2 regions of the Pantoea sp. B65 genome follow, and region 1 is predicted to be linked to the other one. Evidence: predicted binding sites of a transcription regulator. Region 1 holds the regulator's gene; the other holds the start of a gene.
The links. Region 1 encodes CRP, which controls carbon source genes, mostly activating them, when cyclic AMP is high. Its sites were predicted from a motif close to ATGTGANNNNNNTCACAT; they were not measured.

Region 1 (5,639 bases):
GGTAAAGAGTATATCGACTTTTCCGGTGGGATCGCGGTAACCGCTTTGGGTCACTGCCATCCGGCGCTGGTTGAAACGCTGAAAACCCAGGGCGAAACCCTGTGGCACACCAGTAACGTCTTTACTAACGAGCCGGCACTGCGCCTTGCCAGCAAGCTGATTGCCGCTACTTTTGCTGAGCGTGTATTCTTCGCTAACTCTGGTGCGGAAGCTAACGAAGCCGCATTTAAACTGGCGCGTTATTATGCTTCCTCCCGTCACAGCCCGTACAAAAGCAAGATTATCGCTTTCCATAATGCTTTCCATGGCCGTACGCTGTTCACCGTTTCTGTCGGTGGTCAGCCAAAATATTCCGACGGATTTGGCCCGAAACCGGCTGATATCGTGCATGTGCCTTTTAACGATCTGGCGGCGGTAAAAGCGGTGATCGACGATCATACCTGCGCCATTGTGGTGGAGCCGATTCAGGGGGAAGGCGGCGTGATGCCGGCTACCGCTGAATTTATTCAGGGGCTGCGCGCACTCTGTGATGAGTATAAAGCGCTGCTGGTATTTGATGAAGTGCAGAGCGGTATGGGACGCAGCGGCAAGCTGTTCGCTTATGAGCACTACGGGGTGGCGCCGGATATTCTCACTACCGCGAAAGCGCTGGGTGGCGGCTTCCCGATCAGCGCCATGCTGACTACCGACGAGATTGCTTCAACCATGGCGCCTGGCGTTCATGGCACCACCTATGGCGGCAACCCGTTAGCCTGTGCGATTGCCGAAACCGCACTGGATATTATCAATACCGAGGAAGTACTGACTGGCGTCGAAAGCCGTCGTCAGCAGTTTGTTGCCGCACTGAAAGCAATTGATGCGAAGCTGGATGTATTCAGCGATATCCGTGGTAAAGGTTTGCTGATTGGTGCTGAGCTGAAACCGCAGCACGCCGGGAAGGCTCGCGATATCCTGAATGCGGCGGCGGCCGAAGGGGTGATGATCCTGAATGCCGGGACTAACGTGATTCGTCTGGCGCCGTCACTGGTTATCGAACCGACCGATATCACTGAAGGTATGGCGCGTTTTGCCCTGGCAGTTGAAAAGGTGCTGGGTAAATAACTTCCCAGCGGCATTAACCGGGTGGCATAACTGTCACCCTGATATTATGACGGTTTGCGCAATTTCCTCACCAGCCACTGTCCGTGCTGTGGTCGCTGGCTCCACGCCAGCGATGAGATGGTATGCATTACGCTCAGATGGCCGAGAATGCGCTTTACGTGGCGCTCCATAATGGTCTCCGGCCCCTGCTGCAGTCCCTCCTGCTCTTCCAGAATATTGCTATCCGACCCCGGACCGTCATACTCCAGTCGCTGCTGACAGCGTTGCAGTGCAATCTCGCAGGATTGCAGCCAGCGTTCAGCCAGCGTTGGCGTCAGCATGGTATGTTCACGCGCCAGAATAGTCATGGCGTTAATATGCTCGACGATAAACTGACTGTGCGTTACCCACAGCTTCATATCCGCCAGGTAACGGTCATTAAACCCGGGTTCCTGCATTGCCTGATTGAGCGAGTTAAACAGCGCATTATGGGCCTGATTTACCCGGATACGCTGATAAGCCAGTTTATCCGCGCTGTGTTGACTGCCAAGCAGCATTTGTAATGCATCCTGATAGGCGCCCAGCGCGTCGTGGGCGTTGCGCCGCATTAAGCCGCTCTGCCACTGCGGCCACAGCCAGACCATACCGCCAAAGGCGATCAGGCAACCCATCACCGTATCCATTAAGCGTGGTAGCAGGAACTGCGAGCCATTCAGCGTCAGCAGCTGTAATGAATAGACGGCAGTCACGGTAAAACCGACGGTGGCCCAGCCGTAAAATTTGCGGATAAACAGATAGCTCACTAGGGTAATCACCAGCATCGCCAGTAACACCCAACCTTCCGCCACGCTGAAACGCAAGGTTGCCGCGGCGATGACCAGTCCCGCCAGCGTGCCTAAGGCACGGTGTTGAATACGCACGCGCGTTGCACTGTAGCCATTCTGGCTGACAAACATAATTGTCATCAGGATCCAGTACGGTTTAGGAATATTAAAAAATAGCGCCATCGAGCTGCCAAACATCAGCATGACCGCGAAGCGTCCGGCAGTGCGCAGCGCCGATGATTTGAATGACAGATAGCTTTTCAGCGCCGGGATCAGCGGCAGGCGGCGTTGTCGATCGGCCATCAGGTCGCGTTGATAGAGTGGGCGCTGAGTACGCAGCACCCGTGCAATACGGCTGAAATGGTAATAGCAAAAGTTACCTACCGGGTTATCGCTGTGCTGGCGCGCGATTTTCTCCAGCGCCTGCAATTGCTTCTCCATACTGAAGCGGTCGGGCAGTTTATGGTAAAGGATGTCATCGGCCAGCTGGCGCAAGCGTGCGGCGATCACCTGCGCATTCCAGCGGATGACGGCTTCGGCATGACTCTGCTCCACCAGTTTCTGCACCTCTTCGGGTTGATGCAGACTGACCGAGATATGTTCCTGCAGATCCAGCGCCACCTGAAAGGCGCGCGTCAGGCGTTTATGGTGGTTATCACGGTTGGCCGCCAGCATATGCATCTGCTGATAGCAGGTAGTGATCAGGTCGACAGCTTTCTGCTGACGCGCCAGCAACGGTGGCAGCGCTTTTTCCGGGTCGGTCAGTTTGGTCAGCAGGCTATACTTGGCATCGCAGTAGTCTGCCAGCTCGCGATACAGCAAACTCAGTGACTCGCGCAGCGGCTGCTCTTTCCACAGCCAGAACCAGAACCAGTTAAATACCCCATACCAGATGGTGCCCAGCACATAGAGTAATGGCGGCTGCCACATCGGCATATGACCGGCAAGGCTCAGGGTAAAAATCCCGGCAATCAGTGAGGCTGGCAGCAGGCGGGCATGTAGCGGGCTAATTTCACCGGTGACGCCAAGCAGCATCGCCATAGCAAACAGGATCGCCGGCAACGGGATGCTGTGTTGCGACATCCATTGAATCAGAAAGCTGCTGAGGGCAAACAGGCTGCCACCGATAATCAGACGCTTGAAAAAGCGTTTATGGGGGGTATCAAGACCAGCAATATTGCAGCAGGCAGGCACTAACGAAAACAGTAAACCCTGTTGTAAACCGCCAAGCAGCAGACCAACCGCCACAGGTAAGCACAGCACCAGCGTTTGCCGCAGCGCGTAGTTTACTTCCGGGTGATAGATAATTCTCCGCCACATCAGATGATCACAACATAAAAAAACGGCGCGATCGCGACTGCATCACGCCGTGGTTTCAGGCTGGCTTAACGAGTGCCATACACGACAATAGTTTTGCCGTGTGCGGAAATCAGGTTCTGATCTTCCAGCATTTTCAGAATACGACCGACGGTTTCACGTGAACAGCCAACGATCTGGCCGATTTCCTGACGGGTGATTTTAATCTGCATCCCATCCGGGTGAGTCATCGCATCCGGCTGTTTCGCCAGATTAAGCAGGGTTTGTGCGATGCGGCCAGTGACATCAAGGAAAGCTAAATTGCCGACTTTCTCTGAGGTTACCTGCAGACGGCGAGCCATCTGAGAGGAGAGACGCATCAAAATATCCGGGTTAACCTGAATCAGCTGACGGAATTTTTTATAAGAAATTTCAGCCACTTCACAGGCAGTTTTTGCCCGCACCCAGGCACTACGTTCCTGACCCTCTTCAAACAGGCCAAGTTCGCCGATGAAGTCTCCCTGGTTAAGATAGGAGAGGATCATCTCTTTGCCTTCTTCATCCTTGATCAGCACAGCTACAGCGCCTTTTACGATGTAGTAGAGCGTTTCAGCCTTTTCACCTTGGTGAATCAGCGTACTTTTGGATGGATATTTGTGAATATGGCAATGTGACAGGAACCATTCGAGAGTAGGGTCTGTTTGCGGTTTGCCGAGAACCATTCGCTTTTATCCTCTGTTGTAATCGTGCCCTAAAAACAGGGGGATTCGTTCCCTGCAGGCGTTGAAATATTCAAGCGTTTTCCCATCAGGAAAGTTGTCCGGGCTTCTGTTCAGAGCTTAGCTCATAATGTCGTCCCGCTTCCGTCGTGCTTATCGATGCCGACGAAAATATTACAGCTTTGTTTGTAGCACAGCTTGCAGCAAGTGTCTCCTGTTGTCTCGCTTCAGCATGATGTGAATCGCTCGCCGTTGCCGTTTTTCCGCTTACAGCGTACTCTGAAGTTAACTGAATGAATTAGGGGATAATGTTATGCAGGCGCGAGTTAAGTGGGTAGAAGGGCTAACATTTTTAGGAGAATCCGCATCCGGTCACCAGGTGCTGATGGACGGCAATTCCGGTGATAAAGCGCCAAGTCCGATGGAAATGGTATTGATGGCGGCGGGGGGCTGCAGCGCAATTGATGTGGTTTCCATTCTGCAGAAAGGGCGTAACGATGTGACGGACTGCGAAGTGAAACTGACTTCTGCCCGTCGTGAAGAGGCGCCGCGCATTTTTACCCATATCAACCTGCATTTTGTGGTCAGCGGGAAAGCATTATCCGACAAAGCAGTCGCGCGCGCCGTTGATCTGTCCGCGGAGAAGTACTGCTCGGTGGCGATTATGCTGGGCAAAGGCGTCGAGATTACTCACAGCTACGAGGTTATCGCGCTGTAAGCTGTTCTCCAGGCCCTGCGAAGTGAACAGGACCTTCTTCAGGTCCTGTTGCGTTCAGATGCTGTCCGCAGGCTAGCGAAGCTTTCGGATAGCGCCACTTTTATTGTCTTTGATATATTTATTATCCCAGTTATTCAGGAGATAAATAGTTTCATCTGTATATTTTGAAAACCAAATGGTCATTGGTTGATTATCCTTAGCTATACAGTTGTCCTTACTTTGCATATCGTCAAAACACAACAAGTCACTATCCTGGGCTGTCCCTGAATCAGACCTATACTTCCCAATCCAAAAGTTTATGGCATAGCCATTTTCATCAACAGGGATATGGAATAGCTGTTTAAAATGTGGCTTATTATTTTCCCACCATTGAATTTTTCTTCGATCGGTGAATGGAAGATTTTTAACAATAATGTAGTAGCTCCTGATGTCACTTTTGTAATGTACGTCAATGATTTTAGTCGGTAGTATCAGCCACCAAGTGAGCATACCTGTTGAGATACTCACTGTCATAATCAGCCATTTAAATTTTGTCAAAACGGCTGCCCTCAATAGTTTTTATTGTATTCATCTCACTGATAAACGGGCGAAAGCCATAACCCTCCCAGCGTTGCAGAACAAACCAGATGCGGAAAATACGGAACTGACGGTATAATCGGTGAATAATATCACTGTCATCAAGACCGAAGTGATCCTGTATGCGGTATTGCAATTTTGCATGGTAGCGATCACCATTAATTCCCAGTGACTCAAGAGTGATGTGTGTTGCCCAGGTGTCATGCACACTAATAGTTAGCCCATTAATATTATCTATCCAGCGGTTAAATTTTGGTAAATATGATGCATTTATAGCTACGCCGAATTGATTGAAATTGTCTCGGGGATAATATTTTTTATCCCAATGTGAATGTGAAATGATAGTTTCTCTGATTTTATTTAATGAGTTGTTTATTGAGAGGTGTTCGGCAAGCGCTTTGTTCAATAAATAATCGGTAAATTTTT
Region 2 (5,639 bases), on a different contig from region 1:
CCTTTCGCCGCTGCCACGAAGTCAGGTTCGTACAGAGATTTACCGACATTGTTGTCGATAGCCACGAAAGTGTTGGCAATACCACCACCAACGATCACCGTGTCAGCGATTTTTACCAGTGAGTTCAGCACGTCGAATTTAGTGGAAACTTTAGAACCGCCAACCACGGCAACCATTGGGCGCGCAGGCGCTTTCAGCGCTTTACCCAGGGCGTCCAGCTCAGCAGCCAGCAACGGACCGGCACAAGCGATTGGCGCAAATTTGCCTACGCCGTGGGTTGATGCCTGGGCGCGGTGTGCGGTACCGAAAGCATCCATCACAAACACGTCGCACAGTGCGGCGTATTTCTTCGACAGCGCTTCGTCGTCTTTCTTCTCGCCTTTGTTAAAGCGAACGTTTTCCAGCACGACCAGTTTGCCTGCGGTCAGTTCAACACCGTCGAGGTAATCTTTCGCCAGGGTAACGTTATCGGCACCCAGTTTGTCTTTCAGGTAGTTAACAACCGGCAGCAGAGAGAACTCTTCGTTGTATTCACCTTCGGTCGGGCGACCCAGGTGAGAGGTTACCATCACTTTTGCACCCTGTTTCAGTGCTTGTTCGATGGTCGGCAGAGAAGCACGAATACGTGCATCAGACGTCACTTTCCCTTCTTTAACTGGCACGTTTAAATCCGCACGGATCAGAACACGTTTACCAGCAAGATCCAGATCGGTCATCTTAATTACAGACATGGTGAACCCTCTCGGTTGATTCTCATAAGTTTTGCCGGACGCTGACTGCGTCCTGGGTGAAACCGCTTGCGGCCATTGCTAACGTGGTGTCGATCATACGGTTAGCAAAGCCCCATTCGTTGTCGCACCAGACCAAGGTCTTAATCAGGTGCTGACCACTAACCCGCGTCTGCGTGCCGTCGACAATAGCACTGTGCGGATCGTGGTTAAAATCAATAGAGACTAACGGTAGTTCCGTATAGTCAACTATACCACTAAATGCCCCTTCTGATGCATTTTGCAGTAAGGCGTTGACCTCACTGGCATTGACAGCATTGCGTACACTGACGCTTAAATCGATGGCCGTAACGTTAATCGTTGGCACGCGTACGGCAATAGCTTCAAAGCGGTCGTTAAATTTCGGAAAAATACGGGTAATCCCCGCCGCAAGGCGCGTATCAACCGGAATGATCGACTGACTGGCGGCACGGGTGCGGCGCAAATCGGGATGATAGGCGTCGATCACCTGCTGATCGTGCATCGCGGAGTGAATCGTGGTTACGGTGCCGGATTCAATATTAAAGGCGTCATCCAGCAGCTTAATAATCGGAATAATGCAGTTGGTGGTGCAGGAGGCATTCGACACAATGCGGTCGCTGCTGCGCAGCGCTTGCTCATTGACACCAAAAACCACGGTGGCGTCCAGATCGTTACCGCCAGGATGGGAAAACAACACCTTTTTTGCCCCGGCCTGCAGATGCGCCTCGCCATCAGCGCGACTGCCGTAAACGCCGGTACAGTCGAGCACCACATCAACATTCAGTTCGCGCCACGGTAGCTCAGCAATTTGCGCCAGATGCAGAATACGAATGTTATCGTCGCCGACCGACAGCTGGTCGCGCTCCTGACGCACATCCCAGGCAAAACGCCCGTGGCTGGTATCATATTTCAGCAGATGCGCCATGCCCGTGGCATCGGCCAGTTCATTGATGGCAACCACTGTAATTTCAGCCCGACGCCCGGTTTCGTACAAAGCACGTAACACGTTGCGCCCGATGCGTCCAAAGCCGTTAATAGCTACGCGAACGGTCATATCACTCCTGCGTTACAATTCACCTGTTTATCCAGCCGATAGCCTGTCCCAGCCGTTTCAATTTGTACAGGGAATTTTACCGCGCAAATTAGCTTACTGAGGTTGGCATAACTGCCAACTGAAACGCTTCAGCCAGAATAAAGGAAGTCAGGAATAGCGGGAATGATTGTGATCAATTATGCTGCAAAATATTAGATCTACATCACAAATATGAACAAAAAAGAGTTATTACTGCAGGAATAATTCAGGAAAAAGGCGGCATAAATGCCGCCTTTACCTCAGTGCCGCCGGAGAGCCAGTAATGGCTGCTGGCGGTTACAGCAGTTCTTTTGCTTTTGCAACCACATTGGCCACGGTAAAGCCAAACAGATCGAACAGTTTTTCAGCCGGTGCCGACTCGCCGAAAGTGGTCATACCGATCACCGCGCCATTCAGGCCGGTGTATTTGTACCAGTAGTCAGCAATACCCGCTTCGATAGCAACGCGGGCGCTAACCGCTTTTGGCAGTACAGATTCACGGTAGGCCGCATCCTGCTTGTCAAAGGCGTCGGTAGACGGCATGGAAACCACGCGCACCTTGCGACCTTCGGCAGTCAGCTGATCATAAGCACCCACCGCCAGCTCAACTTCGGAACCGGTAGCAATCAGGATCACTTCCGGCTGACCGGCACAATCCTTCAGTACGTAGGCGCCGCGCGTCACATTTGCCAGTTGCTCAGTAGTACGATCCTGCTGCGCCAGGTTCTGACGGGAGAAGATCAGTGCTGTCGGGCCATCCTGACGCTCGATAGCATATTTCCAGGCTACCGCAGACTCAACCTGGTCACACGGACGCCACAGGCTCATATTTGGCGTTACGCGCAGGCTGGCCATCTGCTCAACCGGCTGGTGCGTTGGGCCATCTTCACCCAGACCAATAGAGTCGTGGGTATAGACCATGACCTGACGAATCTTCATCAGTGCCGCCATGCGTGCAGCATTACGTGCATATTCAACAAACATCAGGAAGGTCGCGGTGTACGGCAGGAAACCACCGTGCAGCGAGATACCGTTAGCGATGGCGGTCATACCGAACTCACGCACACCGTAATGGATATAGTTACCGGCCAGATCTTCGTTGATGGCTTTCGAACCAGACCACATGGTCAGGTTGCTTGGCGCAAGGTCAGCGGAGCCGCCAAGGTATTCCGGCAGCAGCTTACCAAAGGCTTCGATGGCGTTCTGCGAAGCTTTACGGCTGGCGATTTTCGCCGGATTAGCCTGCAGCTGCTCAATATATTTCTGTGACTCTTCCTGCCAGTTGGCTGGCAGCGCATTCACGCTACGACGCTTAAATTCAGCAGCCAGTTCCGGCCAGGCTTTGGCGTAGGCGGCGAATTTCTCGTTCCATGCGGCTTCTTTCGCCTGACCCGCTTCTTTCGCGTCCCACTGAGCATAGATCTCTTGTGGAATGACAAACGGCGCATGTTCCCAGCCCAGTTGCTTACGGGTCAGGGCGATTTCCGCGTCACCCAGCGGCGCGCCGTGTGAATCGTGGGTGCCAGCTTTGTTTGGTGAACCAAAACCGATGACGGTTTTGCACATCAGCAGTGATGGTTTGTCACTAACGGTTTTCGCTTCTTCGATCGCCGCTTTGATCGCCGCAGCGTCATGGCCGTCAACGCCGCGCACCACGTGCCAGCCGTAGGCTTCGAAACGTTTTGCGGTATCGTCAGTAAACCAGCCGTCAATATGGCCGTCGATGGAGATACCGTTGTCGTCATAGAAGGCGACCAGTTTGCCCAGTTTCAGCGTACCCGCCAGTGAACAAACTTCGTGGGAGATACCTTCCATCATGCAGCCGTCGCCCATAAACACATAGGTGTTATGGTCAACGATATCGTGGCCTTCGCGGTTGAACTGTGCCGCTAACGTGCGCTCAGCAATGGCGAAACCGACCGCATTAGCGATACCCTGGCCGAGTGGGCCAGTGGTGGTTTCCACACCGACGGTGTAACCGAACTCAGGGTGGCCTGGGGTTTTGGAATGCAACTGGCGGAAGTTTTCCAGCTCTTTCATCGGCAGATCGTAGCCAGTGAGGTGCAACAGGCTGTAAATCAGCATTGAGCCATGGCCGTTAGAGAGGATAAAACGGTCACGATCGGCCCACTGCGGGTTGGTTGGGTTATGGTTCAGATAGTCGCGCCACAATACTTCGGCGATATCTGCCATGCCCATTGGGGCACCCGGGTGGCCAGATTTGGCTTTTTGCACTGCATCCATACTGAGTGCGCGAATGGCGTTGGCAAGCTCTTTACGAGAAGGCATTTTCTACTCCAGTTCGGGGGTGATTCGCTTCGCCGTCCCTAACTTATTGTAATTAATCAGTTATCAGGCAAAGCCAAAGGAAAGACGACAATCAATGTACATGAAAAACAGGGGAAATGTACATGGCGTATATTGCAAAAAAACCGGCACAATTCGCGCTTTGCGACCTGATCGGCTATGCATTTACCAGCTAAACAGCTATAAAAAAATGATTCTGCGAAAATCTGCTACGCTGAGATTTTTTCAGGTGTTTGTTTTTATTGCCTTGTTACGTTGAATGTTACCTTTATGGGATAAATGGAATGAAAATTCGAACTTCTGTGCTGGCATTGAGCATTGCCACTTTACTTTCTGGTTGCCAGAATCTGGATACCAATTCTTTAATGCAGTCCGGCGCGCAGGCTTTCCAGGCTGCCACCCTTAGCGATGAACAGGTGAAAGAGCTGAGCAATAAATCCTGTCAGGAGATGGACAGCAAAGCACAAATTGCACCCGCCAGCAGCGAGTATGCCAAACGACTGGCAAAAATTTCTGCGGCGCTGGGCGACAATATCAATGGTACTCCCGCCAACTATAAGGTCTATCTGACCAAAGACGTCAATGCCTGGGCGATGGCCAACGGCTGCATCCGCGTCTATAGCGGTTTAATGGATCTGATGAGCGACAATGAAGTCGAAGGTGTGCTGGGTCATGAAATGGGCCACGTCGCGCTGGGGCATACGCGTAAAGCAATGCAGGTCGCCTGGGCCACCACCGCTGCGCGTACTGCGGCAGGATCTGCCGGTGGTATTGCCGCCACGCTGTCGCAATCACAGCTGGGCGATCTTGGCGAAAAGCTGGTTAATGCACAGTTCTCTCAGACCCAGGAGTCGCAGGCAGATGACTATTCGTTTGATTTGCTGAAGAAACGCGGCATTAATCCCAATGGCTTAGCCACCAGTTTTGAGAAACTGGCGAAGCTGGAAGGCAGTCATCAGAGCACGATGTTTGACTCGCACCCTTCTTCTGAAGCGCGCGCGCAACATATTAAAGATCGGATTGCGGCGGGCAAGTAACCGCTACCCGGCCAGCATTTTTACATTCAGTCAAAGGCGCATCTTTTTAAATAAAAGTGCGCCTGTTACCGCTTTACTTTGCCGACAGAACGACTATTTTTTAGCCAATATCGCTCAACCCAATGCCATGACTCCGCCTGGAGAACAGGGCTATGCAAATTCACCCCTTTCAACCTGACTATTTGCATGTCACGACTGATGGTCCATCGCCGACGAAACATCAGCGGAGCAGCGCTATTGTTATCGGCGCTGGCGTCGCCGGTCTGATGGCCGCCCGTGTGCTGTGCAACCACTTTCCCCGCGTATATGTGATTGAACAGGATCAACTGCCCGCGACGCCGCAAGCGCGAAAAGGCGTGCCACAGGCGCGTCATGTGCATCTGTTAATGGTGCGCGGGCGGCAAGTGCTCGACCACTTTTTCCCGCAGCTAACAGCGGAACTGTTTGATCTTGGCGCCATGCCACTGGACTGGT

Region 2: a site for CRP is predicted at 1,994-2,011, ahead of epd (erythrose-4-phosphate dehydrogenase). Genes of this name have one in related genera too.

The regions. Positions count from the first base shown of each region.
Region 1 is NZ_JAHXPU010000015.1:470,539-476,177, forward strand. It holds gene argD (bifunctional acetylornithine/succinyldiaminopimelate transaminase) at 1-1,101, shown strand, start outside; gene JWF83_RS04985 (YccS/YhfK family putative transporter) at 1,146-3,224, opposite strand; gene crp (cAMP-activated global transcriptional regulator CRP) at 3,290-3,922, opposite strand; gene JWF83_RS04995 (OsmC family protein) at 4,233-4,637, shown strand; gene JWF83_RS05000 (DUF943 family protein) at 4,710-5,174, opposite strand; gene JWF83_RS05005 (DUF3289 family protein) at 5,161-5,639, opposite strand, start outside.
Region 2 is NZ_JAHXPU010000009.1:4,748-10,386, forward strand. It holds gene pgk (phosphoglycerate kinase) at 1-731, opposite strand, end outside; gene epd (erythrose-4-phosphate dehydrogenase) at 754-1,803, opposite strand; gene tkt (transketolase) at 2,119-4,110, opposite strand; gene JWF83_RS00595 (M48 family metallopeptidase) at 4,413-5,165, shown strand; gene JWF83_RS00600 (FAD-dependent oxidoreductase) at 5,318-5,639, shown strand, end outside.